2 regions of the Bacillus sp. DU-106 genome follow, and region 1 is predicted to be linked to the other one. Evidence: predicted binding sites of a transcription regulator. Region 1 holds the regulator's gene; the other holds the start of a gene.
What was found. Region 1 encodes NrdR, which represses ribonucleotide reductase genes. Its sites were predicted from a motif close to AACACNATATATNGTGTT; they were not measured.
Positions count from the first base shown of each region.

Region 2: nrdI (class Ib ribonucleoside-diphosphate reductase assembly flavoprotein NrdI) is a predicted target of NrdR. The motif match lies at 4,520-4,537, and genes of this name have one in related genera.

Region 1 covers NZ_CP026607.1:4,540,916-4,556,133, reverse strand. The annotation lists gene C3Y97_RS23160 (glyceraldehyde-3-phosphate dehydrogenase) at 51-1,079, shown strand; gene speD (adenosylmethionine decarboxylase) at 1,470-1,853, shown strand; gene nrdR (transcriptional regulator NrdR) at 2,137-2,598, shown strand; gene C3Y97_RS23145 (replication initiation and membrane attachment family protein) at 2,751-4,160, shown strand; gene dnaI (primosomal protein DnaI) at 4,194-5,132, shown strand; gene C3Y97_RS23135 (DUF4177 domain-containing protein) at 5,167-5,364, opposite strand; gene ytxC (putative sporulation protein YtxC) at 5,599-6,480, shown strand; T-box leader at 6,512-6,740, shown strand; gene thrS (threonine--tRNA ligase) at 6,788-8,725, shown strand; ribosomal protein L20 leader region at 8,936-9,056, shown strand; gene infC (translation initiation factor IF-3) at 9,120-9,623, shown strand; gene rpmI (50S ribosomal protein L35) at 9,645-9,845, shown strand; gene rplT (50S ribosomal protein L20) at 9,883-10,239, shown strand; gene C3Y97_RS23105 (dUTP diphosphatase) at 10,682-11,173, shown strand; gene C3Y97_RS23100 (M42 family metallopeptidase) at 11,244-12,329, shown strand; gene C3Y97_RS23095 (TetR/AcrR family transcriptional regulator) at 12,370-12,987, opposite strand; gene C3Y97_RS23090 (HlyD family secretion protein) at 13,285-13,938, shown strand; gene C3Y97_RS23085 (DHA2 family efflux MFS transporter permease subunit) at 13,951-15,218, shown strand, end outside.
Region 2 covers NZ_CP026607.1:1,303,745-1,318,962, forward strand. The annotation lists gene queE (7-carboxy-7-deazaguanine synthase QueE) at 1-690, shown strand, start outside; gene queF (preQ(1) synthase) at 709-1,206, shown strand; gene C3Y97_RS06725 (YkvS family protein) at 1,255-1,440, opposite strand; gene C3Y97_RS06730 (hypothetical protein) at 1,701-1,856, shown strand; gene C3Y97_RS06735 (hypothetical protein) at 1,945-2,547, shown strand; gene C3Y97_RS06740 (GNAT family N-acetyltransferase) at 2,583-3,161, opposite strand; gene C3Y97_RS06745 (hypothetical protein) at 3,496-3,690, shown strand; gene C3Y97_RS06750 (hypothetical protein) at 3,791-4,108, shown strand; gene nrdI (class Ib ribonucleoside-diphosphate reductase assembly flavoprotein NrdI) at 4,586-4,945, shown strand; gene nrdE (class 1b ribonucleoside-diphosphate reductase subunit alpha) at 4,932-7,016, shown strand; gene nrdF (class 1b ribonucleoside-diphosphate reductase subunit beta) at 7,098-8,066, shown strand; gene C3Y97_RS06775 (GntR family transcriptional regulator) at 8,283-8,663, shown strand; gene C3Y97_RS06780 (ABC transporter ATP-binding protein) at 8,660-9,358, shown strand; gene C3Y97_RS06785 (ABC transporter permease) at 9,355-10,146, shown strand; gene C3Y97_RS06790 (ABC transporter ATP-binding protein) at 10,161-11,063, shown strand; gene C3Y97_RS06795 (ABC transporter permease) at 11,063-11,839, shown strand; gene C3Y97_RS06800 (CPBP family intramembrane glutamic endopeptidase) at 12,042-13,055, shown strand; gene C3Y97_RS06805 (DUF3913 family protein) at 13,084-13,266, opposite strand; gene C3Y97_RS06810 (Lrp/AsnC family transcriptional regulator) at 13,367-13,819, opposite strand; gene C3Y97_RS06815 (carboxymuconolactone decarboxylase family protein) at 13,946-14,356, shown strand; gene C3Y97_RS06820 (cysteine hydrolase family protein) at 14,367-14,921, shown strand; gene C3Y97_RS06825 (SseB family protein) at 15,008-15,218, shown strand, end outside.

The DNA.
Region 1 (15,218 bases):
ATTGGGATTGGAGATAAATAGTATAACGCATTCAAGGGGGATAACATATTATGACTCGTGTGGCAATTAATGGATTTGGACGTATTGGGAGAATGGTATTTCGTCAAGCAATAAAAGAAAGCGCATTCGAAATTGTAGCAATCAATGCAAGCTATCCATCTGAAACGTTAGCACACTTAATTAAATATGATACAGTTCATGGCAAGTTTGACGGAACAGTAGAAGCATTTGAAGATCACTTATTAGTTGATGGAAAAATGATTCGCCTTTTAAACAACCGCGATCCAAAGGAATTGCCTTGGACAGATTTAGGTGTTGAAGTTGTAATTGAAGCAACTGGTAAATTTAATTCGAAAGAAAAAGCAATTCTTCACGTTGAAGCTGGAGCGAAAAAAGTTATTTTAACAGCGCCTGGTAAAAATGAAGATGTAACAATTGTAGTTGGTGTGAACGAAGACCAATTAGATATTACAAAACATACTGTTATTTCAAATGCATCTTGTACAACAAATTGTTTAGCGCCTGTTGTGAAGGTGTTAGATGAGCAGTTTGGAATTGAAAACGGTTTAATGACGACAGTTCACGCTTATACAAATGACCAAAAAAATATTGATAACCCACATAAAGATTTAAGAAGAGCACGTGCTTGCGGACAATCAATCATTCCGACAACGACAGGTGCTGCGAAAGCGCTAGCAAAAGTTCTTCCACATTTAAACGGAAAACTTCATGGTATGGCACTTCGTGTACCAACACCAAACGTGTCTCTTGTTGATTTAGTAGTAGATGTAAAACGCGATGTGACAGTTGAAGCTATTAACGATGCATTCAAAACTGTTGCAAACGGTGCGTTAAAAGGTATTGTAGAATTCAGCGAAGAGCCTTTAGTATCTATCGACTTTAATACAAATACACACTCAGCTATTATCGATGGTTTATCTACAATGGTAATGGGTGATCGTAAAGTGAAAGTACTTGCTTGGTATGATAACGAGTGGGGCTACTCTCGTCGTGTTGTAGATCTTGTAACGTTAGTTGTTCAAGAGTTAGCGAAACAAGAAAATGTGCAACACATTTAAGTGAATAAGGGAGGAGAGGGCAAGGCAATATTTGCCCTCTTTTTTTAATTTTTTCTGAAAAGGAAAAAAATTATATAAGTATATTTTAAAAAGTGGACATACCACGAAACGTTGTGATTACTGCATTTGTGAATCGTTTATTTTTTTTAGGGAAAAGTAAAGAGGAAAATATGACAGAAAATCGAAAAAACTGTTGTTGCAAAATGAAAATAAACAAAGTATACTAACACTCGTAAACTTAAGAGCTGAGGTACGTAGTCACTACTTAAAGGGTTAGGACCTCTCTGGACTAACTTTCCCCCGTGGTAGTGGAGCAAGCCAAATTGCAAATTAGTTTTCAATTCGAACAGTTAGAATAAATTTACAAGGGGGAACTGTAGAATGGATACTATGGATACGATGGGTCGTCACGTGATCGCTGAACTTTGGGATTGCGATTTCGACAAGCTTAATGACATGCCGTATATTGAACAATTATTTGTGGATGCAGCACTAAGAGCTGGTGCTGAAGTGCGTGAGGTTGCTTTCCATAAATTTGCACCACAAGGTGTAAGTGGAGTAGTAATTATCTCAGAATCACATTTAACAATTCATAGCTTTCCGGAGCACGGTTACGCAAGTATTGATGTTTATACTTGTGGGGATCGTATTGATCCAAATGTTGCTGCAGAATATATTGCAGAAGGTTTAAACGCGAAAACGCGTGAGAGCATCGAGCTTCCTCGAGGCACTGGTAGCTTCGAAATTAAGCAGAGAGAAACAAAAGCTCTTTAAAAAAGAACATAATTGATTTAAAATGTAAAGAGGTGTATAATGCACCTCTTTTTTAGTTTATAAAAAAGGGAAAATATAACGTACTCGTTAGTTGAATAAATTGGACTCTTGCAAATGAGGTAGTGCCCTATATACCATCTTATTTTTAAGGATGAGATGATAAAGTGATGCGCTGGAACTTAAAGTGGTAAGAGAGTTAGAATGAGTTATATAATATTGTATATATATTTTAGGTGAAGTGAGTAGAGAAAAATAAAGAGTATAATGTAAAGGAGTGAATGAATTGCGTTGTCCATCCTGTTCTCATAATGGTACAAGAGTGTTAGATTCGCGTCCGGTAGACGAGGGGCGCTCTATTCGAAGAAGGAGAGAGTGTGAAAGCTGCTTAAGTCGCTTTACGACCTTTGAAAGGGTAGAAGAGTCACCTCTTATCGTTGTAAAAAAAGAAGGCACACGAGAAGAGTTTAATAAAGAAAAGATTTTACGCGGTTTAATTAAAGCGTGTGAAAAAAGACCAGTATCTTTAAGACAATTAGAAGAAGTAACACAAAGCGTGGAACGTGAACTGCGTAATTTAGGTATATCAGAAGTGAAAAGTGATATGATTGGTGAAATTGTTATGGAAGAACTTCGCGATATTGATGATGTTGCTTACGTACGTTTTGCTTCTGTATATCGTCAATTTAAAGATTTAAATGTATTTATTGAAGAATTAAAAGATATACTGCAAAAAGAAAGAGAGTAGAAGTTGTATTTTATTCTCTTTACATACCGTAAGTAATAGGATAAGAGAGCTAGAAGCGCAAGCTAATAGCTCTTTTTCACTAAGAATTTATATAATGAAGATAGAACGAATGAAGTAGAGGATAGATTGGATGAGAGAAAGGAAAAGCAAGAATGGAAAAACAGTCATGGATGGAGCTATTGCCGATTGATCGTTATAAAGTAAGTGCGAAAGGACTACTGCACAATTACGACCGGAAAGTGTTAACGATGTTGTATCAGCCGTTAATAGGTAGTAGAGCTTTTAGCTTATACATGACACTATGGGGAGAGCTTGAGCAAGATCGTGTATTTGGAAAAGAGAATACGCATCATTCCCTTATGGTGACTATGCAAATGCAACTTCCTGAAGTATATGAGGAACGAGTAAAGTTAGAGGCAATTGGGCTTTTGAAGGTATATATTAAGAAAGAAAAAGATATTCGAATGTTCATATATGAGTTGCAACCACCTTTATCTCCGAAGCAGTTTTTTGATGATATTGTTTTAAGTATTTTTTTATACAATCGATTGAGCAGGACAAAATATAATCAAGTAAAGCAATATTTCTTAGAAGAAGAATTTGATTTTGCTTCTTATGAAAATGTTACGCGTTCTTTCAATGATGTGTTTGGTTCGTTTAATCCAGGACAGCTTGAGCATGCGCAAGAAGACCTTCGTATTCCGAAAACGACAACTATGCCAAGTAACGAGAAGGGAGATGCTCCGAAAGTTTGGAATGATTTCTTTGATTTCTCTTTATTTGTAGATGGATTGTCCGCTCTTGTTCCTAAAAAGGCGATTACAGATCAAGTGAGAGACTGCGTTATAACACTTGCTTACGTGTATGGTGTAGATGTGTTATCGATGCAAAATATCGTTCTTGGTGCAGTGACAGAGATGCAAACAATTGATATGGAAAGGCTTAGAAAAGGAGCGCGCGATTGGTATCAATTTGAAAATGGTCAAGCATTACCGGTATTAAGTGAAAGAGTACAGCCTCATGCTGCACGTACGATGAAAGAGAAAGAGCCTTCATCGCAAGAGGAGATGCTAATAAAGCAGCTAGAGGAAATCTCACCAAAACAACTATTGAAAGAGATTTCTGGTGGTGCAGAGGCAACGAAAGCGGACTTGCAGATCGTTGAAGATGTCATGATTAATCAAAAATTGACACCAGGAGTTGTGAATGTACTTATTTATTATGTTATGCTACGCTCAGATATGAAACTTGCGAAAACGTATGTCGAGAAGATTGCTGGGCATTGGGCACGTAAAAAGGTCGGTACAGTAGCGGACGCGATGGCGTTAGCGAAAGAAGAGAACCGTCAATATCAAGAGTGGGCTGAGACGAAGAAAAAAGGCCGTACGGCGAAGAAAACGGTGCGGAAAGAAATGGTGCCAGATTGGCTTAAGGAAGAAGAGCCGAAAGAACAAGAGAAAGAAACAGTGAAGAAAGATGTAAGTGTAGAAAAAGATGCAAGTACGCTAGAAGATGAACGAAAACGACTAGAAGAAGTGTTAAAAAAATATAAGCGTGATTAATAGAAGAGAATGAACGCTCTTTGAGGTGAGAAAATGGAGCATATTCAAAATTCATTTGCAAAATTAATGGAAAATGAAAACTTTAAAAATAGATATGAAGTATTAAAGGCAGAAGTAATGGCGCATCCGCGTGTGAAAGAATTTATAGATGAACATAAGGGTGAAGTAACGACTTCTATGATTGAGCGCAGTCTTGTGAAGTTATATGAATATATTGGACAAAGTGTAGGTTGCGTGGATTGTCCGGATTTAGGCTCATGTAAAAATATGCTACAAGGGTACGAGCCAAAGCTTGTTATTCAAGGGAAGATGATTGATATTCAATACGATCGCTGCGTTAGAAAAGTAGCGCATGACGAGAGAAAGAAATATGAAAAACTTGTTCAAAGTGTATATATGCCAACGGATATTTTACAGGCAACTATGGAAAACTTAGATCCTTCTGATTTAAATGCACGTATCGATGCGATTGGTGCAGCGAATGAATTTTTAAGTACATATGAACCAGGTAAAAAAGCACAAGGTTTATATTTGTACGGTAAATTTGGTGTAGGAAAAACGTATTTGTTAGGAGCAATAGCGAACGAGCTTGCTCGAAAGAAAATAAGTTCGATGCTCGTATACTTCCCGGAATTTTTACGTGAAATTAAAAGTTCAATTCAAGATAATTCGATTGGTGAGAAGATTGATGCGGTTAAACGCGTACAAGTTTTAATGTTAGATGATATCGGGGCAGAAGCGATGTCAAGCTTTGTCCGTGACGATGTACTCGGTGCAATCTTACAATTCCGTATGTTAGAAAACTTACCGACGTTCTTTACGTCTAATTTTGATTTTAAACAACTGGAACACCATTTAACGTATACGCAGCGTGGTGAGGCTGAAGAAATGAAAGCAGCACGTATTATGGAAAGAATTAAATATTTAGCGAAACCAATTCCAATTGGTGGGAAAAACCGTCGTCATAAGTAAAAGAGTAAGCTTCTCAGCTTGCTCTTTTTTTGTATTATAGTGATATTTTCTTTTCGAATATGAGATCGAAATATTCAGGTTGTCCAGAACTGCCAAACGTAGGGGCAACAATCTGTACGAACCTCCAGCCATCTCTAGCATGTTCTTGAATAATTTCTTGGTAGTCTTCAGCTGGTTTTGAGCGAGTGAACCCCCAATGTAATTCGACTTTTACGAATTTATATTCAAACATTCAGATACCCCCTTTTATTGATAAGTAAAGTATACAATAAAAATTCATAGTAGCTTGTATCATTTTTTTCTCCCTCCCTTAATATATATAAAATTAGCAAGCCATATTGAGTGGATTTTCTAACGATAGGAAATGTGATTCTACTAAGAGTGAAATTCACGCGGGACGGACTCTTATAGGATTTGTAACGTATAGATACAGTCCTTTAGAGCGGGGATAAAAGGGGGGACAAAAGTGATTGAAATTTGCTTCGAAGAAAAAAATGATGCTATGCACGTATATAGACAATTGCTGAAAAGAGCGGAAGTGTTATATAAGGAAACGAGTGTGTATTTACAGGAACAAAAAGTGGTGATTCACATACCAGTACGTGAATCGAATTATATTGAAAAAATCTTATTGCCAGTGATGGTGTATTTCATTGTGAATGTGAAACAAAATGAGTGGATTTATACGATTTTAAAAGAAAAGTTTTTTTATGAAGAACAAGAAGAGTGTCATCAAATATTGCACATGGCACATGAGATTTTAAAGGGAAGAAGAAAAGGTGTAGCTCAGGATTTAACGCGTAACGCATTTGAGTCATATATTAAGTCTTCTTTAAATAATTGGCTTTGTGATCCGCTCTCATTCTCGTTTTCATCATATATCCGTTTTCGTCTTCGTACATATAGGGAAATGGTGGCTAAACTTGCGGAAGTGGCAATTGATGAATATAAGATGGAGCAAGAATACCAAATGTTCATTGAGACGCTTCGGCAACAAGTAAGTAGCCGTAAATCACGTTTGTCTTGCGTGCATCTTATTTTTGATGAAAGCTTTATCTTTTATGATGATAAAGGTAGACGTTTAAAACAGGAGAAGTTGGTCCAATATATAGATGAGGAATTATTAAAGCAAAATGATGTATATATTGATACGAAAGTAATTGCGCCGCTTCTTTCTATTTCGCCTAAAAAGATTTATTTATATACGAAAGAACAAGACCATAATATGATTATTACTTTGCGAAATGTGTTCCAAGAACGGGTCCAATTACATGGATTACATGATTTTGAGCGCAATGTGAAAAATTTAAAAAATAAAGGTAACGCCCTTGATTTTCTAAGTTTTTGAGCATATAATTACCTACATAAATGAAATATATTGAAATGTCATGATGAGGACATGAGTAGTTTTCTACGATTTTCAGAGAGGGAAGCCTTAGGGTGTGAGCTTCCTAGTACGGGATTATTACTTACCACCTCTAAACTTTAGCAGTGAACGGTTTTTCTAGTAATTGCTAACGGACAACACCGTTATGTTGAACTTGAGCAATTAACAATTATGTTAATTGGAACAAGGGTGGAACCACGAATTCAACACTCGTCCCTTTTTACGGGATGAGTGTTTTTTATTTTGAGAAAAAGAGGAGTGACCAGTGATGGCAGATGTAGTTAAAATTACTTTCCCTGATGGAGCTGTGAAGGAGTTTCCAAAAGGCGTAACAACTGAAGAAATCGCAGCTTCTATTAGCCCAGGCTTAAAGAAAAAAGCTGTAGCTGGAAAATTAAACGATGAGATGATCGATCTTGTTACACCAATCGAAGAAGATGGTGCAGTTTCTATCATTACATTAGATTCTGAAGATGGCCTATATATTTTACGCCATTCAACAGCCCACCTTTTAGCACAAGCGTTAAAACGTTTATATAAAGATGTTAAGGTTGAGCTCGGCATTGGTCCAGTAATTGAAAATGGCTTCTACTACGATATTGATATGGAAGAAGCAATTACAGTTGAAGACTTCAAGAAAATCGAAAAAGAAATGCAAAAAATCGTGAACGAGAACTTAGAAATCGTTCGTCATGAAGTACCACGTGCAGAAGCAATTCGTCGCTTTGAAGAAATCGGCGATGAGTTAAAATTAGATTTAATTAACGATCTTCCAGAAGATGCAGTTATTTCAATCTATGAGCAAGGCGAATTCTTCGACCTTTGTCGTGGTGTTCACCTTCCATCTACAGGGAAAATTAAAGTGTTTAAATTATTAAGCGTTGCAGGTGCTTACTGGCGCGGCGATAGCAATAATAAAATGCTACAACGTATTTACGGTACTGCATTCGTTAAAAAAGCGGAATTAGATGAGCACTTACGTATGCTTGAAGAAGCGAAAGAGCGCGATCACCGTAAATTAGGTAAAGAATTAAAACTATTTACTAATAGCCAAAAAGTAGGACAAGGTTTACCACTTTGGTTACCAAAGGGTGCAACAATTCGTCGTATTATCGAGCGTTATATCGTTGATAAAGAAGCAAGCTTAGGCTATGATCACGTATATACTCCAGTACTAGGAAGCAGAGAGCTTTATGAAACTTCTGGTCACTGGAACCACTACCGTGATGGCATGTTCCCATCAATGGAAATGGATAACGAAGAATTAGTTCTTCGTCCAATGAACTGTCCTCATCATATGATGGTTTATAAAAATGATATTCACAGCTACCGTGAATTACCAATCCGTATTGCGGAACTTGGAACAATGCACCGTTATGAAATGTCAGGTGCGTTATCTGGATTACAACGTGTACGCGGAATGACTTTAAACGATGCGCATATTTTCGTTCGTCCAGATCAAATTAAAGAAGAGTTAAAACGTGTTGTAAACTTAACTCTAGAAGTGTACAAAGATTTCGGTTTAGAGAACTACTCATTCCGTCTATCTTACCGCGACCCAGCAGATACTAAAAAGTATTATGCGGATGATGAGATGTGGGAAAAAGCACAAGGTATGTTAAAAGAAGCTATGGATGAAATGGGTCTTGATTACTATGAAGCTGAAGGTGAAGCGGCATTCTACGGTCCAAAACTTGACGTTCAAGTTCGTACTGCTCTTGGAAAAGACGAAACACTTTCAACTGTACAATTAGACTTCTTGCTTCCAGAACGCTTTGAATTATCATACGTTGGTGAAGACGGTAAACAACATCGTCCAGTTGTAATTCACCGTGGTGTTGTATCAACTATGGAACGTTTTGTAGCCTTCTTAATTGAAGAATACAAAGGTGCATTCCCAACGTGGTTAGCTCCAGTTCAAGTACAAGTAATTCCAGTTTCTCCGCAAGTACATTTAGACTATGCGAAGAAAGTACAAGACGAATTGCGTCGTGCTGGTATCCGTGTTGAATTAGACACTCGTGAAGAGAAGATCGGTTACAAAATCCGTGAAGCACAAATGCAAAAAATTCCGTACATGCTTGTAGTAGGTGACAATGAAGTAACTGAAAACGGCGTAAACGTACGTAAATATGGTGAACAAAAATCAGAAACAATCGCATTAGATGCTTTTGTTGACATGATTAAAGTAGAAGGAAAACGATAAGAAAAAGCCGCGGTATACCGCGGCTTTTTTATGTAATATACTTGAGGAAAATTAGAAAAAATAACCATGTAACACTTATCATAAAAAAGTATTGCAAGTATGTTAGTTGTTTGTTACAATATTTCTTGTTGTTAGTAAAACACATCGCGTCTTCTTGACAGACGTCATGTCCTATGATAAACTCATCAAGGATAATAGAATATTGTTTTGTGGAACAAGTAGAAGCACCCGCTTCTCACCTGATGGACGCATTCGCAGTTAACAGGTAAATGTATTTCTTACTTAAGATTTTACAAGTGTGGGTGTCGTATGCCCGCACTTTTTTTGTTCGGGTTCTATGACTACAAAATATGTTCTGAGAAAACCTTGGAGGTGGCTTACTATTAGCAAGGATATGATGATTAACGAGCAAATTCGTGCACGTGAAGTACGTTTAGTTGGCGCAAATGGCGATCAACTTGGAATCAAGTCTCGTAATGACGCTTTAGACTTAGCTGCAAATCTTAATCTTGATTTAGTATTAGTTGCTCCAAATGCGAAACCGCCAGTATGCCGCATTATGGACTACGGTAAATTCCGCTTTGAGCAACAGAAGAAAGAAAAAGAGCAGCGCAAAAATCAAAAAGTAATTAGCATGAAAGAAGTTCGTTTAAGTCCAACAATTGATGAACACGACTTTAACACAAAACTTCGTAATGCTATCAAGTTTTTAGAGAAAGGCGACAAGGTTAAAGCATCAATTCGCTTTAAAGGACGTGCCATTACTCATAAAGAAATCGGTCAACGTGTTTTAGATCGCTTCTCAGAAGCTTGTGCTGAAGTTAGCACAGTTGAATCTAAGCCTAAAATGGAAGGACGCAGTATGTTCTTAGTTTTAGCACCGAAAAACGATAAGTAATAGATAGAGGAGGAAATACCTATGCCTAAACAAAAAACTCATCGCGGCGCTGCAAAGCGTTTCAAAAAGACTGGATCAGGTAAACTGAAACGTTCTCACGCTTACACAAGCCATTTATTCGCTAACAAATCTACAAAAGCTAAACGTAAACTACGTAAAGCTGGTGTAGTAAGCGCTGGTGACTTCAAACGCATTCGTCAAATGCTTGACAACTTAAAATAAGTTCGGCTGATATATAGAACAATTAGGAGGTAATATTATGCCAAGAGTAAAAGGTGGTACAGTTACTCGTCAACGTCGTAAAAAAGTAATTAAATTAGCAAAAGGTTACTACGGTTCAAAAAATACATTATTCAAGGTTGCTAACCAACAGGTTATGAAATCTCTAATGTATGCATTCCGTGACCGCCGTCAAAAGAAACGTGACTTCCGTAAATTATGGATTACACGTATCAACGCAGCAGCTCGTATGAATGGTCTTTCTTACAGCCGCTTAATGCACGGTCTTAAAAATGCTGGCATCGAAGTTAACCGCAAGATGCTTGCTGACTTAGCTGTTCATGACGAAAAAGCTTTCGCTGAATTAGCAACAGTTGCAAAAAACAACATTAACTAATTAATTAGTTGAAACCTTAGAAGAATTTTCTTCTAAGGTTTTTTTATTTGTATTCAAATAGAAGTTAGAAGTGAAAGAAATTCTAAAGATTAACGGCTATGTTGTTATCAATATGACAAAATCAATATAAAAGTTATAGCAGTATAGAAGAATATACATATGAAGTCAGGAGAATACTCCTGGCTTTTTTCAATTCTGCTCGTTTGGAAAGAAGAGTATCTTTCCTAGCTGAAACGACACTGCTATAATGGAAAGATGATATGGAACTTTCATCAGATGAACAATTTAAGAGCGATGACTGAAACGTATTTGTAAATTAAGGACAAGCTATTTTATAAAGAGTTAGATAGCTGACTTATTCATAAGAACTGAAACATAATAATGAACTTTGAGATGAAACAACATTGTTGCGTAAAATGCGATGTTGGAGGAGGACAATAGAATGGACTTACTACAACTATTTAAATTACAAAAAGAATTAGATGACCGTATTGCAAAAGAACATGACTTACAACCGAAAAAATTGTTAAAAGAAAAAATGTTAGCTCTTCTTGTAGAAATTGGAGAACTTGCAAATGAAACACGTTGTTTTAAATATTGGAGCAACAAACCGGCATCAGAACGTGAAGTAATATTAGAAGAATACGTAGATGGTTTGCATTTTATTTTATCAATCGGAATTGATTTAGGTATTGATAAAAACTTCCTATTCTATAAATGTGCACAGACGAATAAAACACAAGTGGAAATTTTCTTAGACACATATGCGAAAGTAATTCGTTTTACAGATCAACCATCTATTACAAACTATATTGAATTATTTACGAGCTATCTTCGACTTGGACAAGCACTTGAATTTGAACAAGAAGAGATTGAAAAAGCATATTTAGATAAAAATGAAGTAAATCATCAGCGTCAAACACAAGGATACTAATTTAATTTTTGAATATTTCAATTTAATTATTGTATAATGAATTGACTGAAGAAAAAGGAGGGTGTTGGCAATGACAAAATTAGACGCGACATTGACAATGCTAAAAGAATTAACAGATGCACGTGGTATTGCTGGTAATGAGCGTGAACCACGTGAAGTAATGAAGAAATATATTGAGCCGTTTGCGGACGAACTTTCTACTGATAATTTAGGGAGTTTAGTTGCGAAAAAAGTAGGGGAAGAAAACGGCCCGAAAATTATGGTTGCAGGTCATTTAGATGAAGTTGGATTTATGATTACACAAATCGATGACAAAGGTTTCCTTCGCTTCCAAACGGTTGGTGGCTGGTGGTCACAAGTTATGCTTGCGCAACGCGTGACGATTGTAACGCGTAAAGGAGATGTAACAGGTGTAATTGGTTCAAAACCACCGCACATTTTACCTCCAGAAGCTCGTAAAAAGCCAGTTGAAATTAAAGACATGTTCATCGATATCGGTGCTTCTAGCCAAGAAGAAGCGATGGAGTGGGGCGTACGACCAGGAGATCAAGTTGTACCTTACTTTGAATTCCAAGTGATGAAGAATGAAAAAATGTTACTTGCAAAAGCATGGGATAACCGAATCGGTTGTGCAATTGCAATTGACGTATTAAAACAATTAAAAGATGAAAAGCATCCAAATGTTGTATATGGCGTTGGAACTGTACAAGAAGAAGTTGGTCTTCGTGGCGCAAAAACATCTGCGAATTATATTAAACCAGATATCGCGTTCGCAGTAGATGTTGGTATCGCTGGAGATACACCGGGTGTAACGTCAAAAGAAGCACAAAGTAAAATGGGCGATGGACCACAAATCATTTTATATGATGCTTCTGTTATTGGACATACAGGTTTACGTGATTTCGTAGTTGATGTTGCTGATGAATTACAAATCCCGTATCAATATGATTCAGTAGCAGGCGGAGGAACGGATGCGGGTGCGATTCACATTGCTGTAAATGGTATTCCTTCTATGGCAATTACAATTGCAACGCGCTATATCCATTCTCATGCGGCAATGTTACATCGTGATGATTATGAAAATGCAGTGAAGTTAATTGTAGAAGTTATTAAACGTCTTGATAAAGAGGCTGTACATAACATTACATTTAATTAATAGAAAAAGCGAAGGAGCTTCTCCTTCGCTTTTTTATGTTTTAAAAAGGCCTTTCTAATCCTGCAGCAGTATGAGCCCCTAAAATAATTAAACGAGTTAATTGCATCGCCATAAAATGCGGGGTATATATCATCCCTCTTTTTAGCCATGACATAATCATTCCTAGGTGGGCACCAGTAACATAACTAATGAGAATATCGCGTGGAACCATTAGTTTTTCATCGTTAGGTTGTGAAATAGAGAGGCTTAATGTTAAATGCGTTTGAATTGCTTTCATCATCTTATACGTATAGTTTCCAGCAGCTTTATCACCAAGCATGACGTTATAGAAGTTAGTGTTTTCTGCAATATGTTCGAACAAGGCCAAAAAACTTGGATGTGGCGAATCAAATGTTAGTTGGAAATCTTCTTTATTTCTATTTCTCGGTTTAATTACTTCAGTTAGCTTTTCTAACATTTCTTCAATGCTTTTGTCTAGTAAGTCATATTTATCGTGGTAATGGCTATAAAATGTAGCGCGGTTTACAGGAGCGCGTTCTGCGATATGTTGCACAGTTACATTTTCAAAGCCTTTTTCGCCTACTAAAGCGACAAAAGCATCCTGTATGAGTTGTCTCGTCCGTTTTACACGTGGATCATTTGTATTTTTAATAGACATTTTTATTTCCCCTCGTTTAATTTTCTATACTTAAACAACATATTGGTATTATATTGTTGTTTAAACGACATTTCATACGTGAATTGTCGGTTGTAGATTCAAAATAATTATTTATAATTATAAACGATAGTCCTTCAGAAATCAGCACCGCTCGCAGGTAGATAAATTTCGATTTACGCTGCAGATGGTGTGATTTTTTTGTTAAAAGGTTAATATAATTAACAATTAAACAATCTAAACAATAAGGACATAAATAGTTTAGAAAAAAATTATATGCGATATAAGGAGAGGAATGCAATGAATCAGTTTCGAAGAATGGTAATTATCAACATTATCACATTAATTGTACTAGTTGGCGGCGGTATTGGCGGTTATTACTATTACAATCAAACGGAAAATTACTTAAAAACAGACAATGCAAAGATTGATGGAAAGGTAATTCCGGTTGCTTCACCAGTAGCAGGTAAACTAACTGACTGGAAAGCTGAAGTAGGAAAAAATTATAATGAGAACGATAAATTAGGTACTGTTACTGTAGCGGCAGCTAATGGAGAACAAACAGTAGATGTAACAATTCCACAAAATGCAACAGTTGTACAATCAAACGCGACAACAAATGCTTTCGTTGGAGCGGGTAGCCCGATTGCTTATGCATTTGATATGAACAATTTATGGGTAACAGCAAACATTGAAGAAACAGATGTTGATGATGTTCAAAAAGGTCAAGATGTAGATGTGTATGTAGATGCATACCCAGATACGACGTTAACAGGAAAAGTAGAACAAGTTGGCTTAACAACAGCGAATACATTCTCTATGTTGCCATCAAGCAACGCAACAGCGAACTATACGAAAGTAACACAAGTAGTACCAGTTAAAATTTCTTTAGATCATAGCAAATCAGTAAATATTGTTCCTGGCATGAATGTGACAGTTCGTATTCATAAGTAAGGGGGAGATGAGATGTCCTCAATTGTAATTGCAGGATATGCACTATTTTGTATAATCGTCTTCTTCCTTGTAAATCGTCTTTTACGAAAGAAAAAAACGAAAATGGGAGAAGAACAAGTCCCAGCCGTAAGTAAAATAGAAGTAAGTAAAGTTGAAACAGAAGAGAAAGAAATTGAACGAAAGCAAGAATCGGAAATTTCTAATGTAGTTGAGTTAGAAACAGGAAAGCAAGAAGAAGTAAAACAAGAAAAAGAAGTGCCGAAAAAACAAATGTCTATGCCTGTAGAGAATGTGAACGTAAAAGCAGTTGTAGCTGTATTAATTCTAGGCATGTTCGTTTCTATTTTAAACCAAACAATCATTAATGTTGCATTACCTCCGTTAATGAATGAATTTAATGTATCAACTTCAACAGCACAATGGTTAATTACAGGCTTCATGCTTGTAAATGGTATTTTAGTACCGATTAGTGCCTTTTTAGTTTCACGATTTACGTATCGTAAATTATTCGTAGCAGCAATGTTATTCTTCACGGTAGGATCTATCATTTGTGCTACTTCAGGAAACTTTACAATGATGATGACAGGTCGCGTAATTCAAGCAGTTGGTGCGGGTATTTTAATGCCGGTTGGTATGAATATCTTCATGACGTTATTCCCGCCTCATAAACGCGGAGCGGCGATGGGATTACTAGGTGTAGCGATGATTTTAGCACCAGCTATCGGACCAACTGTAACAGGTTGGGTGATTGAAAACTATAGCTGGAACTTAATGTTCTATGCGATGTTTATTATTGGTTTAATTATTACGTTCCTATCTTTAAAATTCTTTACACTAGCTCAGCCGGTGTCTAAAACGAAATTAGATATATTCGGTGTGGTTAGTTCAAGTATTGGACTAGGAAGCTTATTGTACGGATTTAGTGAAGCTGGAAATAATAGTTGGACTAGTGCAGAAGTCATTATTTCACTTGTTATCGGTGTAATTGGTTTAGCGTTATTTATTTGGAGAGAGTTAACAACGGACAATAAAATGCTTGATTTACAAGTATTTAAATATCCAGTATTTACTTTTACTTTAGTAATTAATGCAATCGTTACGATGGCATTATTCGGAGGTATGTTATTGCTTCCAGTATATCTGCAAAACATTCGTGGCTTTACGCCAATTGAATCTGGTTTACTACTTCTTCCAGGATCATTAATTATGGGGATCATGGGACCAGTAGCGGGTAAATTATTCGATAAATATGGTATTCGTCCATTAGCGATAATTGGATT
Region 2 (15,218 bases), 2.2 Mb from region 1:
TTCGGTCCGACTATTCAAGGTGAAGGAATGGTTGTAGGGCAAAAGACAATGTTTATCCGTACAGCTGGTTGTGATTATAGCTGTGCTTGGTGTGATTCTGCTTTTACGTGGGATGGATCAGCTAAAGATCAAATTAGACAGATGACACCAGAAGATATTTGGGATGAGCTTGTTGCAATTGGAGGAGAAAATTTTTCTCATGTTACGATTTCAGGTGGAAATCCGGCATTATTGAAAAATATTGAGTTTCTTCTTTCTATATTAAAAGAAAATGGAATGCGAACGGCAATTGAAACGCAAGGGAGTAAATGGCAAGATTGGTTACTTCAAATTGATGAGATAACAATTTCTCCAAAACCACCAAGTTCAACGATGAAAACAGATTTTCAGAGGTTAGATGCTATTATTCAGAAACTAGCAGGAAAAGATATTAGTTTAAAAGTAGTAGTATTCGATGATCATGATTTTGAATATGCAGTTAAGATGCACGAACGTTATCCAAAGGTACCATTTTTCTTACAAGTAGGAAACGATGATACAAAAACAGTGGATGATGCGATGCTTATAAAAAAATTATTAGATAAGTATGAATGGCTGATTGATAAAGCTGTAAATTGTAAAGAGATGAATGATGCAAAAGTATTGCCTCAGCTTCATGCGTTAGTATGGGGAAATAAGCGCGGCGTATAACGAGAAGGGATGTTTAAAATGACAGGAAGATTAGATGAAGATTTAAAAGATGTAACATTACTAGGGAATCAAAATACAAAATATTTATTTGAATATAGCCCAGAAATATTAGAGGTATTTGATAATAATCATCCAAACCGTGATTATTTTGTAAAATTCAATTGTCCTGAATTTACAAGTTTATGCCCGAAAACAGGACAACCAGATTTTGCAACAATTTATATTAGCTATATTCCAGAGCAAAAAATGGTAGAGAGTAAATCTTTAAAGTTGTATTTATTTAGTTTCCGCAATCATGGTGATTTCCATGAAGATTGCATGAACGTTATTATGAACGATTTAATTAAATTAATGGATCCACGTTATATTGAGGTATGGGGGAAATTCACACCACGTGGTGGCATTTCAATTGATCCATACTGCAACTACGGGCGCCCAGGGACGAAGTATGAACAAATGGCTGATTACCGCATGATGAACCACGATCTATATCCGGAAACAATTGATAATCGTTAATAGAAAGAAAGGGCCTGTATAGTATACAGGCCCTTTCTTTCTATTATATTATGCATTTTGATTAATGACAGTATAGTTTTTATGACTTACAACTGTAAGAGGTTCCATATCTAGTTCTCTAAAATTCTTCATAATTGTTATATCAACAATAACAGAGTTTTGATTTACTTTTTGAACACGGCCTTGCATTCCACCTTTAAATTCGATGATATCTCCAGTTTCTGCGATCTGCATAAGCAACTCTCCTTGTTACAGTTTTCCCAAAAAAAGAATAAATTTGGGTTTTTTTATTTCCTCCTATTTTGAACCATATTTCCTACTTTGTAAATGTTTCCAAAGTAAAAATTCGAAAAATATTCACTTTTTGTAAGAAAATATGTAGAAAATCCATGTTTTTTGAAAAAAATAGCAAAAATGCGAGAATCTTTATATCGAGGTATAATGAAAAAGTAGAATAACCTGCTGAAGTGGGAGAAATTAGAGGCGGTAAAATGATGTTTGAATTTGTGGGGAGTGTTATAGCTTTAATTTTATTTTTATTTTCTTATATGCATTTAAAAAAGATTCGTCAATATGATACGAGTACATATTTTGATGGGATGGATGGTATCCATGCTTCGATAACACATGATAGTGGTGGGGAGATGTAAAGGTATATAACTTTATTTTCTTGCGTGGTATGATGTTTAGAACTAGTGCATAATAGAGTTCATAAGTGATGAATGGAGAGTGAAAAGAATGAAGATTTCTTTTATTCGTCATGGTCGCTTAGATTGTACTATAGAACCAATGACGGTTACATCCTTTCATGAATGGATAAAAGGATATGACTTACATACTATAACAGAAAAACAACCTATACCATTGGAAACAAGAGAAGCGGTTGAAGTAGCGAAATTGATTGTAACGAGTGATCAAAAGTGTGCTGTACAGTCAGCAGCTGAATTAATGGATTCTTTATCTTTTATACAAAATTCTCTTTTTAGGGAAGCGGCAGTTCCGGCGAGCTTTTATGCGCCAAAATGGTTGAAGTGTAAACTTAACGTATGGATGTGTATTGGACGAGCATTATGGATACTTGGTTACCATAAAAATGTTGAATCTTATAAGGAAGTAAGAGAGAGGGCAAGGCAAGCAGCTTACGTATTACATCGTTATGCTCTCGTACATGGAAGTATTGCTCTTGTAGGTCATAATTATTTTAATTCGATGATTGGAACGGAGCTGAGGGCAATGGGATGGTCTGGTTCGCCTATTTTGCATAGAAAGCCATGGGGATGTACAACATATACGTTTCACGAGGCGATGGATGGAAATATATTAAATACGAATTTAACATAAAAGCACACGATTTATATAAATCGTGTGCTTTCTTTTTAAGATACAGAAATTTTGACGTTTAATGGTTTTACGAGATGAGCATAAGGTTCGCCTACTAGCATAACAATTTCATCTTTTTTATAACCTAACTTTTCGTATAGTGAATAGGCGCGTGTGTTTTCTAAATTAACAAGTAAAGCGATTTTTTCATGCCCTTTTTCAGTTGCATAGATTTCGGCAGCTTCAATTAATTTAGAACCGATACCTTTTCCGCCGTGTGCACTTGAAACTGATAGTGTATCAATGTAATACTCATCAAGCTCAGCTTCTTTTTCTAACGTAATTGATTCATCTTTATGTAATTCTCTTAAGTGATGTACAATTGGTGCGTCAAGCTGTGTTGCTTCACTACCGTGATAAGCGACAATAACTCCAACTGCACTCTCGTCTTGTTCATAGACAAAACAGTTTTCGTAGCTCAGACGGTTATTTTCTTTTGAGAACCATGTCTCAAGTCCTAGTAATACTTCTGCTTCATCTGTGCTACCTGTGATTTTTTCAGCAATTTCATGCAGAGCATTATACAATAAAGGAGCTATTGCCATTGCATCTGTCTTTTTTGCTTTCCGAATCATAGTATCCCTCCTAGTTCTATTTGTATATTGTAGCATAGTGGTATGGAACTTTGCATAATTGAATGCCGAAATGTTTGATATAGAGAAGTAGCTATGTTAGTATATGATATTTAGTGGACATATAGTAAAACGATATTGTTTGCGAAATAACGAAAATAAAATCATGGCATAACAACGAGATAAAGTGAAACGTTAATCAGTAAGATTTTTTGTTCATTCCACGACTGATTAGTAGTCAACACCAATCGCACTACCTGCAAATAGCGGGATAAATTTACAGTTGTTGACCTATAGAATATACGATAAAATAAAATATTGCAGAGAGGTGAAATACATGGATAAAGAATTAGCAAATACAATTTTAGATCAGCTAAAAAATGGTGAAATAAAGGAGTATGTTGTTACGAAAGATGTATTTTATACGTTCAGAGAAGTTGTTGTAAATAGAGAAGACTTTAAGCATTTCATTGGTAACGCACAGCGAGGCGGGCAAGTGATTTATACATATTCAGAAACGCCACGTTCATAAAGAGGAATTTTGATCAGCAGGGCATCTCTCACTGATTAGTAGCCTTTCACCAATCGGACGTTTAATGCGGGATAAATAAAAGATAAAGGAGAGGGGAATTATGGGCGATTTTAAACAAGGCATTTTACCACATTGGGATTATATGTGGAAAGATAGAGCCGGCAATCGATTTATGGGAATGGTTATGTATCCAGAGAAACGAAAATGTTCAGCAAAAATGCTTCAGAAAATAAAAAGAGCATATGAAGAAGCAGTAGAAATTAAAGTAACTGTACAAGTTCGACATACATATCAGTACGTAGAAGGAATGATTGTATACTTTGATGAAGAGGCTCCGGTATGTACAATGATTGATAAAGATGAAAATCCGCATCATATATTTGTAAAAGATATTTTGCGCATTGAGCACTCTGAATAAACTTTTCATAAATAAATTGAAGTTCCATAATAATAATCTTTTTCTATAATAGTTATCTTTTAGTATGTAACGAGAAACGAAAGTATATGTATAATATATTTAATAAGGTAAATTTGATAAATGTAATCGTTTTTTAGAGCAGATTATAGTTTCATATCTGTTCTTTTTTGCGTGATGCTGGAGAAATATATTTCTTCAGCATCTACCGTTTTATGACAAAATATATTGTTAACTTTTTTAAAAATAAGGTTAAATTCGTTGACAACTTTTTTGAAAAGCACTTTATTGACATGAGTTTTAGAATGTTGTTTCATAGTCATTGTATTGAAAAAAAACGGCTATCATGTCGAAAAGTAAAAGTTAAAAAAAGAAAGAATTTATACATATATCTTGTGTCTTATTTTGAAACGTAATACAATATATAGAGAAATCAAGAACAACATATAGAGAATATAGATTTGAGAGGGAGGGTCGGAAATGTTAGTTGCATATGATTCTATGACAGGAAACGTGAAGCGTTTCATTCACAAATTAAATATGCCGGCCGTTCAAATTGATGAAGATCTAGTAATAGATGAAGACTTTATTCTTATTACGTATACAACAGGTTTTGGCAATGTACCAGAACGTGTTTTAGACTTTTTAGAGCGCAATAATGAAAAATTAAAAGGCGTATCTGCAAGCGGCAATCGTAACTGGGGAGACATGTTCGGTGCAAGTGCTGACAAGATTTCTACTAAATATGAAGTGCCTATTGTATCAAAATTTGAGTTATCTGGAACAAATAACGATGTAGAATATTTTAAGGAAAGGGTGCGGGAGATTGCGACACATTGAACTGAATAATGAAATCACGCAAATGCAGGACGGTTTTTATCAGCTTCATAAAGATAAAGAGGCATTAGAAGTCTTTATGGAAGAAGCTAGAGAGAATACCGTTCCTTTTAATAGCGTGGCAGAGCGAATGGAGTATATGAAAGAACATGATTACTATTACAACGTTCTGGACGAGTATAGCTTGGAGGAAGTAGAGGAAGTATATAACATCGCTTATGGTGAAAACTTCGAGTTCCAATCTTATATGGCAGCATCTAAGTTCTACAAAGATTATGCGTTAAAAACGAATGATCAAAAACAATACTTAGAAAGCTATGAAGATCGTGTAGCAATTGTTTCATTATACTTAGGACGCGGTGATGTTTCGAAGGCAAGACAATTCGCAAGCATGATTGTAAAACAAAATTACCAACCAGCGACACCAACCTTTTTAAATGCGGGAAGAAGCAGAAGAGGAGAAATGGTGTCTTGTTTCTTGTTAGAGATGGACGATAGCTTAAATTCGATCGGCTTTAACATTAATACTGCGATGCAATTATCGAAAATCGGCGGGGGAGTAGCTTTAAACTTATCTAAACTACGCGCACGCGGTGAGCAAATTAAAGGTATCGACAACGCTGCAAGTGGCGTAGTACCTGTTATGAAATTGCTTGAAGATTCGTTTTCATATGCGAATCAGCTTGGCCAACGAAAAGGTGCCGGTGCAGTATATTTAAACATTTTCCATTGGGATATTATTGAATTCCTTGATACAAAAAAAATAAATGCCGATGAAAAGAGCCGTATTCAGTCTCTATCAATCGGAATTATCGTTCCAAGTAAGTTCTTTGAGCTTGCTGAGAAAAACGAACCTTTCCATGTTTTCGCGCCTTACACGGTGTATAAAGAATACGGAAAGCATTTAGATGACATTGATATCGATGAAATGTACGATGAATTAATGAGCAATCCGAAAGTGAAGAAGAAGCCACTAGATATTAGTGCACGTGATATGCTTATTAAAATCGCTATGATTCAGCTTGAGTCTGGTTACCCATACTTAATGTTTAAATCAAATGCAAATAATCAACATCCATTGAAGGATATTGGAACTGTGAAGATGTCGAACTTATGTACAGAAATCTTCCAGCTTCAAGAAACTTCAGAAATAAATGATTACGGTACAGATGACATTATCCGTCGTGATATTAACTGTAACTTAGGATCGTTAAATATCGTAAACGTAATGGAAAATAAAGAAATTCGTGAAGCAGTTCATGCGGGAATGGAAGCTTTAACAGCTGTTTCTGATATGACGATTATTCCGAATGCACCAACTGTGAAAAAAGCAAATGACGAGCTTCATTCAGTTGGACTTGGAGCAATGAACTTACACGGATATTTAGCAAAAAATAAAATCGCTTATGAAAGTGCAGAAGCGAAAGAATTCGCTCGTACATTCTTTATGATGTTAAATTACTACTCTATTGAGAAAAGTATGGAAATCGCTACAGAAAAAGGCGAGACATTTAAGGACTTCGATAAATCTGATTATGCGAATGGCACATACTTCGAAAAGTATGAAACGACAGATTACAGCCCAGTAACTGAAAAAGTTCAGCAACTATTTGAAGGAATTCATATTCCAACAAAAGAAGATTGGACAAGTTTAAAAGAGCAAGTGCAGAAGAATGGTTTATACAACTCATATCGTCTTGCCATTGCTCCAACACAATCAATCAGTTACGTTCAAAATGCAACTTCAAGCGTAATGCCGATCGTAAGTCAAATCGAATCAAGAACATATGCGAATGCGACAACATATTATCCAATGCCGTATTTATCAAAAGATACGTTCTGGTACTATAAATCTTCTTACGATATGAATCAGTTTAAATTAATTGATTTAATCGCAGAAATTCAAGAACATATTGACCAAGGAATTAGTACAATTCTTTACGTTAATAGTGATATTTCAACACGTGAATTAGCACGTTACTACATCTATGCACATAAAAAAGGCTTAAAGAGTCTGTATTATACGAGAACACGTAAATTAAGCGTGGAAGAGTGTGTGGCTTGTACCGTTTAATATAAAAAGTGAGACATGATGAGCAGGGTTTTCTGAACCCTGCTCATGCTTAGTTATCATATTTAGAGAAGGGGCGATTTAATGCGTGCGGTAAACTGGAACAAAAAAGAAGATGATTTTAGTTTAATGTTTTGGAAGCAAAACATCGCTCAGTTTTGGACAGAAGAAGAAATTGCGGTTTCGTCTGACAAAAATACTTGGGTGCAATTATCGAAAGAAGAGCAAATTGCTTATAAGCGTGTATTAGGTGGTTTAACACTTTTAGATACGAAACAAGGTGGCGAAGGAATGCCACTTGTACTGGTTCATCTTGAAAATTTACAAGCGAAAAGTGTATTAGCTTTCATGGGAGCTATGGAAGAAGTACATGCGAAAAGTTATAGTCACATTTTCACAACATTAGCTACAGAAGAAGAGATTGATGATATTTTTGACTGGGTAGACAATCATCCGTTACTTGAGAAAAAAGCTGGTATTATTACTAGTTACTATCGTCGTTTATTAAAGCCTGAAGTAACAAAAAAAGAGTTATACATGGCAATGGTAGCAAGTGTGTTCTTAGAAAGTTACTTATTCTATAGCGGATTCTTCTATCCACTTTACTTAGCTGGTCAAGGAAAACTAACAGCAAGTGGTGAGATTATCAACTTGATAATTCGTGATGAGTCAATTCACGGCGTATTCGTCGGTATTTTAGCACAACAAATCTTCGCAGAACTTTCTGCAGAAGAGCAACAAGAAGTGCAAAAAGAAACACAAGAGTTATTAATGGAACTATATGAAATTGAAATGGCCTATACAGAAGAAATTTACACTTCTATCGGTCTTGTAGAAGATGTAAATCGTTTCGTTCGTTACAATGCGAATAAAGGGCTTATGAACTTAGGACTTGAGCCGAAGTTTGAAGAAGAAGAAATTAACCCAATCGTTTTAAATGGTTTACGTACAGATACGAAAAACCATGATTTCTTCTCTGTAAAAGGAAATGGTTACGTAAAAGCAACGAACGTTGAAAAGTTAGCTGACGATGACTTCGTGTTTAACTTTTAATATAGGATTATAAAGAAAAACTGTCTTATTCATTGATAAGACAGTTTTTCTTTATAATTTTGTTTACATAACACTATTATTTTTGTATAGCGATTTATATTTGGGAAGTTCTATTCGTTTAACGGATAGAACTTTTTTGTAATTAAATGGGTATTTACAAACTTTTTGTATCGGTGTATTATTTAACTAGTACACTAATACAAAAGGAGGGAAGAAATGAAAATAGAGTTTTCTCCAAATACACCAATTTACATTCAGGTAATGGAATACATAAAAAAAGAGATCGTAACAGGACATTTATTACCTGGTGATAAAATTCCCTCTGTCCGTGAATTAGCGAGTGAATTACAAGTGAATCCAAATACGATTCAGCGTACATTTCAAGAGCTAGAACGGGATGGAGTTGTTGTCACACGTAGAGGAATGGGACGGTATGTAACGAATGAAGGGGAGAAAATTATGGAGCTGCGAAAAGAGATGGCGAAAGAATTACTTCATTCTTTTATAGATGGAATGGACAATTTAGGTTTTTCAGAAGAAGAAATTCTTACAATTCTTCGTTCTTCATTACATGATAAGAGGGAGGAGAGCCAATGACAGAGCTATTGAAAATAGAAAACTTATGGAAGAGATACGGATTAAAAGCAGTGATCCGTGAATTAAACATAGAGATTACGGAAGGGAAAATCGTTGGGCTTGTTGGAGATAACGGGAGCGGGAAAACGACGTTATTGAAAATGATTGCAGGCTTGCAACACCCTTCTGAAGGTAGTATTACAATAGACGGTAAAAAGGTAGGGTTACAGACGAAAGAAATTGTTTCATTTATGTCCGATAAGCCAATCTTTGATGATTGGATGACTGTAAAAAACGCTTTATTTTTCTATCGAGATTTTTATAAAGACTTCGATATTCAAAAAGCGGTAGATACGATTGCAGAATTTAAAATACCGTTAGAAGAAAAAATTACAGCATTGTCAAAAGGTATGGTTGAGAAGTTGCAGATTATTTTAACGTTTTCTCGAAAAGCGAAGCTATATGTACTGGATGAGCCATTGGGCGGGATTGATCTTGTTTCTAGAGAACATGTACTTGAGTTAATACTTAAATTTTATCGTGAAGATTGTACGCTACTTATATCGACTCATTTAATAAGAGAAATCGAAAATATATTCGATGAAGTAATCTTTTTGAAAGATGGAGAAATAATAATGCATGAAAATGTGGAAGAACTACGATTTCAAAAGGGTAAAGCAGTACATGAGCTGTTTAAGGAGGCCTATGAGAAATGAGTCAGCTTTTTCTTTATCTATATAATTGTAATAAGAGAAAGATAGCCATTATTTACTTTGGTTTTATTACAGTTTCATTAATTCTTTTATTTAATATGAAAGGAGTTTCAGGAGTTAGAATTTCAGGTAGGCAAGATATAATTATTATTATATTCTTTATCGTACTAGGTATAAATGGATTTGCAATTCTTTTAACAGGTATATCGTCTTTTCGGAAAATGTTAAAAAACTCTATGCTACGTTATACTTCTATTTCAGCAAAAAAGTATATATGTGCAAATAGTTTATTCTGTGTACTACTCTTTATGATTTTGCTAGGAATAGGAATCATTTTTCTATACTATTTTTCTTTAAATATTTACAATGGAAAAACTAATTTAGGTATTCAGCAAGCAATACACAGTTTATATAATTATGGAATATTACATCATATGTTATCTATTTTCTTATGGGGACTAGATTTTCTTAATATGCTAGTTTCTATTTATTTCATTATAGTAATTGTAAAACTATTAAATGTGAAATCATCTATGAATAAAGTTGCTTGTTTAGTTTTATTCGTCATTTTTACCGCATTTAATGGAGGAATAACGTATATTTTTCAGCAAATAGAAAAGTATGTGTTTGCTATAAATAATATTGGATTTATAGATCAAAATGGTTTTTTAAATACATCATTTTATTCTGGTACAGAGGTTACAATTTTAAATCTATTTTTTAATTGTTTATTAACAATTATATTACTAGTAGTTACAGGTCACATAGTCGATAAAAAACTAGAAGTCTAAAGGAGGAATCAGCATTGGGAAACGTAGTAGTAAAGTTAGAGAATGTTCGAAAAAAGATTGGTGGAACGGAAATTATTCGTGGTTTATCATTTGAGGTTCGTGAAGGAGAAGTATACGGATTCCTTGGACCGAACGGTAGCGGTAAGACGACGACGATCCGTATGATGACAGGTCTTATTTCAATGACAGAGGGCGATATTACAATTTGTGGACATAGTATTCGCTCAGAGCGTGAAAAGGCACTAGAGCAAATTGGAGCGATTGTAGAAAATCCTGAACTATATGATTATATGACAGGGATGCAAAACTTAAAGCATTTTGCGAACATGGCCATTACACCAATTAGTAAAGAGCGCATTGCTGAGATTGTAAAGCTTGTTGAGTTAGAGCATGCGATTCATAAAAAGGTGAAAACATATTCACTTGGTATGAAACAACGTTTAGGAATTGCACAGGCATTACTGCATCAGCCGAAAATCTTAATTTTAGATGAACCGACAAATGGATTAGATCCAGCTGGTATTCGCCAAATTCGTGATTATTTACAACGTTTAGCGAAAGAAGAGAATATTGCTGTAATCGTATCAAGTCACTTATTGAGTGAAATTGAATTAATGTGTGATCGCGTCGTTATTATTAAACAAGGTGAGTTTGTACAAGAGTACAACTTACATGAAAAAGTGAAACATGATGAGGCAGTCGTTGTAGCGTTTGAAGTAGATGAAGTTCAGAAAGCAAATGAAATCATTAAAGGTAAAGCAAAAGGGAATGTAATTGTAGCATCTGTAACAAAAGACAACATTCCGCAACTTGTAAAAAAACTTGTTCATGCTGATGTGCTTGTATACGGAGTTACTGTTCAAAATAAAACGTTAGAGGATGAGTTCTTAGCGATTACTGGGGGAGTGAAAGCGTAATGTTTAAATTAATTCAAAATGAATTTTTAAAGTTGCATGCGAAAAAAGGTATGTATATTTTAATGGGTGTCATTGCGGCACTCGAAATTTTAGGTACTTTAGCAATGTTGAAGTGGGGAAAAGGTGATGAGTTTAAGGGATCATATTTAGATTATGCAAACTCAGAGATTGGCTTAATTGTTTTATTTACAACGATTTTTGGGATTACACTTGCTGCCCGTACTCTTACTGATGAGTTCCAAAAAGGTACAATTAAACAATTGTTAATCCGTCCAAGAAAAAGACTTGCAGTTTTATTTTCTAAATATATTACAGTGTTATTAGCAATGTTATTTATCGTATTAGCTGGTATGCTAATTGCAATGATTATTGGCGGTATTGTAATGGATGGTAGTAAAACAGAATTAACATTAGGAATCGTTATGAAGTCCACTTTATATCAACTACTTTCACCGTTCTTTTTTGCAACACTTGCATTTTTCCTAGCAAATGTCTTTAGAAAATCTGTATTACCATTAATTATTACGATGTTCCTATTCTTCTTACAAGGTGCAATTAATATGGTATTAATAATGTTTGCAAAAGGTGTAGCGAAGTTTGTAGTATTCAACCATTTGGATTTAAGAGCTTACGATAGTAATAAATTAATCAATGGTGGAATGGAACCAACATTTACAGAATTTACGTTTACAACTTCATTATTACTTGTAGCTGCATACTTTGTTGTGTTACTTGTAGCATCAAGTGCATTATTCCAAAAACGTGACGTATTATAATAAAAGAAATCCCCGCTTGTAAAAACGGGGATTTTTATTACATAAATTTCACTTGGATTGCAACTTGAAGAACAGCGATATGGTATTTTAAGAGCTATGTTGTTTGAAAGTAATTGAGAAAAATAGGAAGGGTTTCAACTATATTCATATTATAATGTAGTTATCCGACCATTTACTTTTACTATCTTTGGAGGTGTTCTATATGCACTATGCATTTTCACGTATAAGGCTACGCAGCTTTTTTGGATGGATGATTATAGGGGTGTTCCTTATAATGATACCATTAGGTCTAGCAAATGTTTCTGAGAATACGATGGAGGTTATTTCACAAATAACTGTATTTTTTGTATTTCCATTACTTTGGCTATACGTAAAAACAAATAAAAATAATATTGTATTTAACAGTTTTTTTGATAAGCCAGGACGTTTATCTTGGGGATTAATTGTATTAGCAACGATAATGGGGATGATTTTTTCAGTTGGCATATCTCAGATTCAATTTTACATATTAGCACATACGTTACCGAATTTCTTAGTTACTATGCTAGAAGACGGAAATGTTATTAATACGAGTAACGTATATATGACGATATTTACTTTCATTTCAGCATGTGTGTTAGCACCTATTATGGAAGAGGTTATTTTTAGGGGATTTTTCTTACAGCGAATGGCTCATAAATGGGGAATTAAAAAAGCTGTAATTATATCTTCAATTATTTTTGGCCTAGGACATTTTGATGTTATTGGTGCGTTCATGTTTGGTGTCGTTATGTGTCTTTTATACATAAAGACAAAAAATATATGGACGAATATAGCTGTGCACGCTCTAAATAATTTGATTGCAACAAGTATGCAATTTTTCGGTGGAGAAGAAAGTGGTACAATCTCAATTACTGAATTACAAGCGCAAAGTAATTTATGGATCGGTATCGGTCTTACAGTTGTTGGATTACTATGGTTAATTCCGTATGTTTGGAAACAATGGCGTACAGTAAAAGAAGTTGGCGTGCCACCAGTACGTTTTATAAATGAGCAAAAAGTAGTGAATTCATCACAAGAAAATGAAGTGTATAGTCAAGTGATCGTAACCGATAGATTGATGGCCATAGAGTTACCAGATGAGGCTGTAAATAAGCTTCGGTTAGAAGAAAATGATTATGTAACAGTAGCTGTAGAAGAAGATAAAATCGTTATAAAGAAAGCACATAATAGATAATTAAAAAGTAGCTCTTAGGAGCTACTTTTTAATTTGTAATAATTTCTACACGAAAATTATTACCGTTCTTGACATATTTAATATCTGTAACAGTGCGGACTGTCTTTAAAATCTCCACTTTTTCACCAATTCGCGGGATGGTCGGAACATTGTCCCAAATACCAAGCAAGTCATCTAATTGTGCCGTTTTTTCATAAAACCAGATTTTCAATGTAAAGCCCCTTTCTCGAATTTTATGTATTTTAATACATAATATATTATTTTTATTCTTATTGTAAGGGGTTTTTTTATAATTTATGAATAAAAATAAATTAATCTTCTGGGAAGATATGTTCAATATCAGGAGTAAGAGATACTTCTGATAATACGATATGAGAAACTGTCGTTGCATATGAAGAAACATCATTGATAAATTCTTCAAGTTCAACGAGTGAAGGAACAGAAATTTTTACAATGTAGCATAAGCTTCCTGTTACTCGGTAACAAAAACTTGCAGATGGATAAGACTGAATAAACTGTTGCATACGTGTTGTATCACCATTTTTTAAAGTGATTTCTAAAATACAATCTAAAACTAGTCCTGCTTTTTTATAGTCGATATCGATTGTATATTTTTGAATAACGCCTTCACTTTCAAGTTTACGAACACGTTCTGCAGTAGACGGAGCAGATAAGTTTACTCGTTTCGCCAATTCACGCATAGAAAGGCGACTATCATTATATAATTCATTTAAAATTTTTCGATCAACACGGTCTAGTTGCATTTGTAAATATACCTCCAGTAAAATAATGATTTTTGTAAAGGAAAAATATAAATTAAGATTCATATGAAATGTAAAGTGAACGTTATTTATTTTACAATAAAACAGAAGGAAATAGGAGGGGAAATGATGGAGAGAATTTCATTATCAAATGTAGGAGATACAAAGTTTCAAAAGTTATTAGGGCATAATTCGGATATATTACACTCGTGGAGTACGTTAGAAGATACACTGTACAATAAAGGGACTCTTTCAGCAGAGTTGAAGGAGCAAGTGAGAAGAACATTAGCGTATGGGAATGAATGTCCGTACTGTATGGCAAAGGGAAGACCTGATGATGTGCAAAAGGCAGAGGAGATTGGTGTAGCCGTTACTTTTGCGCATACATTTGTTCATGACCGAAAAGCAATAGATGATACTATGTTTCACGCTTTAAAACAATATTGGACAGAAAAAGAAATTGTAGAGCTTTGCGCCTATGTTTGCTTTATTACTGCGTCACAACAACTTGGTTTTCTATTTCAATTACAGCCAAATTAAGGGGGAAATGATGACAAATCAAATAGCACTTATCATAATCGATGTACAAAAGGCATTTCAATTACCAGATTGGGGCGAGAGAAATAATATTTTTGCTGAAGAAAACATGAGAATTTTGTTAGAAGAATGGAGAAAAAGGAAACGACCAGTTTTTCATATTCAACATGTAAATAAAGAAAATGCTCAGTCAATGTTTTATGAGAGAGCGGAAACGGTAAACTTTAAAGAAGAAGTGCAACCACTACTTGGTGAAGTGGTTATTCAGAAATTCGTTAACAGCGCGTTCATTGGGACAAATTTAGAAGAGCAATTAAGAAAGAACAAATGTAATGCAGTAGTGGTTGTAGGATTAACGACAAATCATTGCGTGGAAACTACGACACGAATGGCAGGGAATTTAGGATTTACAACATATTTAGTGAGTGATGCAACGGCTACTTTTAACCGTATAGGTTTAGATGGTAAAGAGTATAGTGCAGAAGATATTCACAATATGACACTTGTAAATTTACATGAAGAGTTTGCTACGATTGTGACGACAAAAGAAGTGTTAAAATTATTTTAAGAAAATAATTGCGAATTATGTAGAAAAAAATAAGAATATTTCGTATAATCTAAGTACAATCATTTTGAAAATAGGGGTGGCATCATATGGAGCAAATTTCAGTAAAGAAATTAGAAGAGGTACTTGTTGTAGCAGGGGATGATAAACAGAAGCAAAAGGAATTTTATGAATTGCTCTTATCTACTGAGTTTTATGTTGCTGGTTCACTAGAAGCAGAGGACGGGGCAACAGAAGGAATACTTCGTTTGCGTCATTTCCAAGGAGAAGGTAGATGGATCGTTCCGTTCTTTACACAAA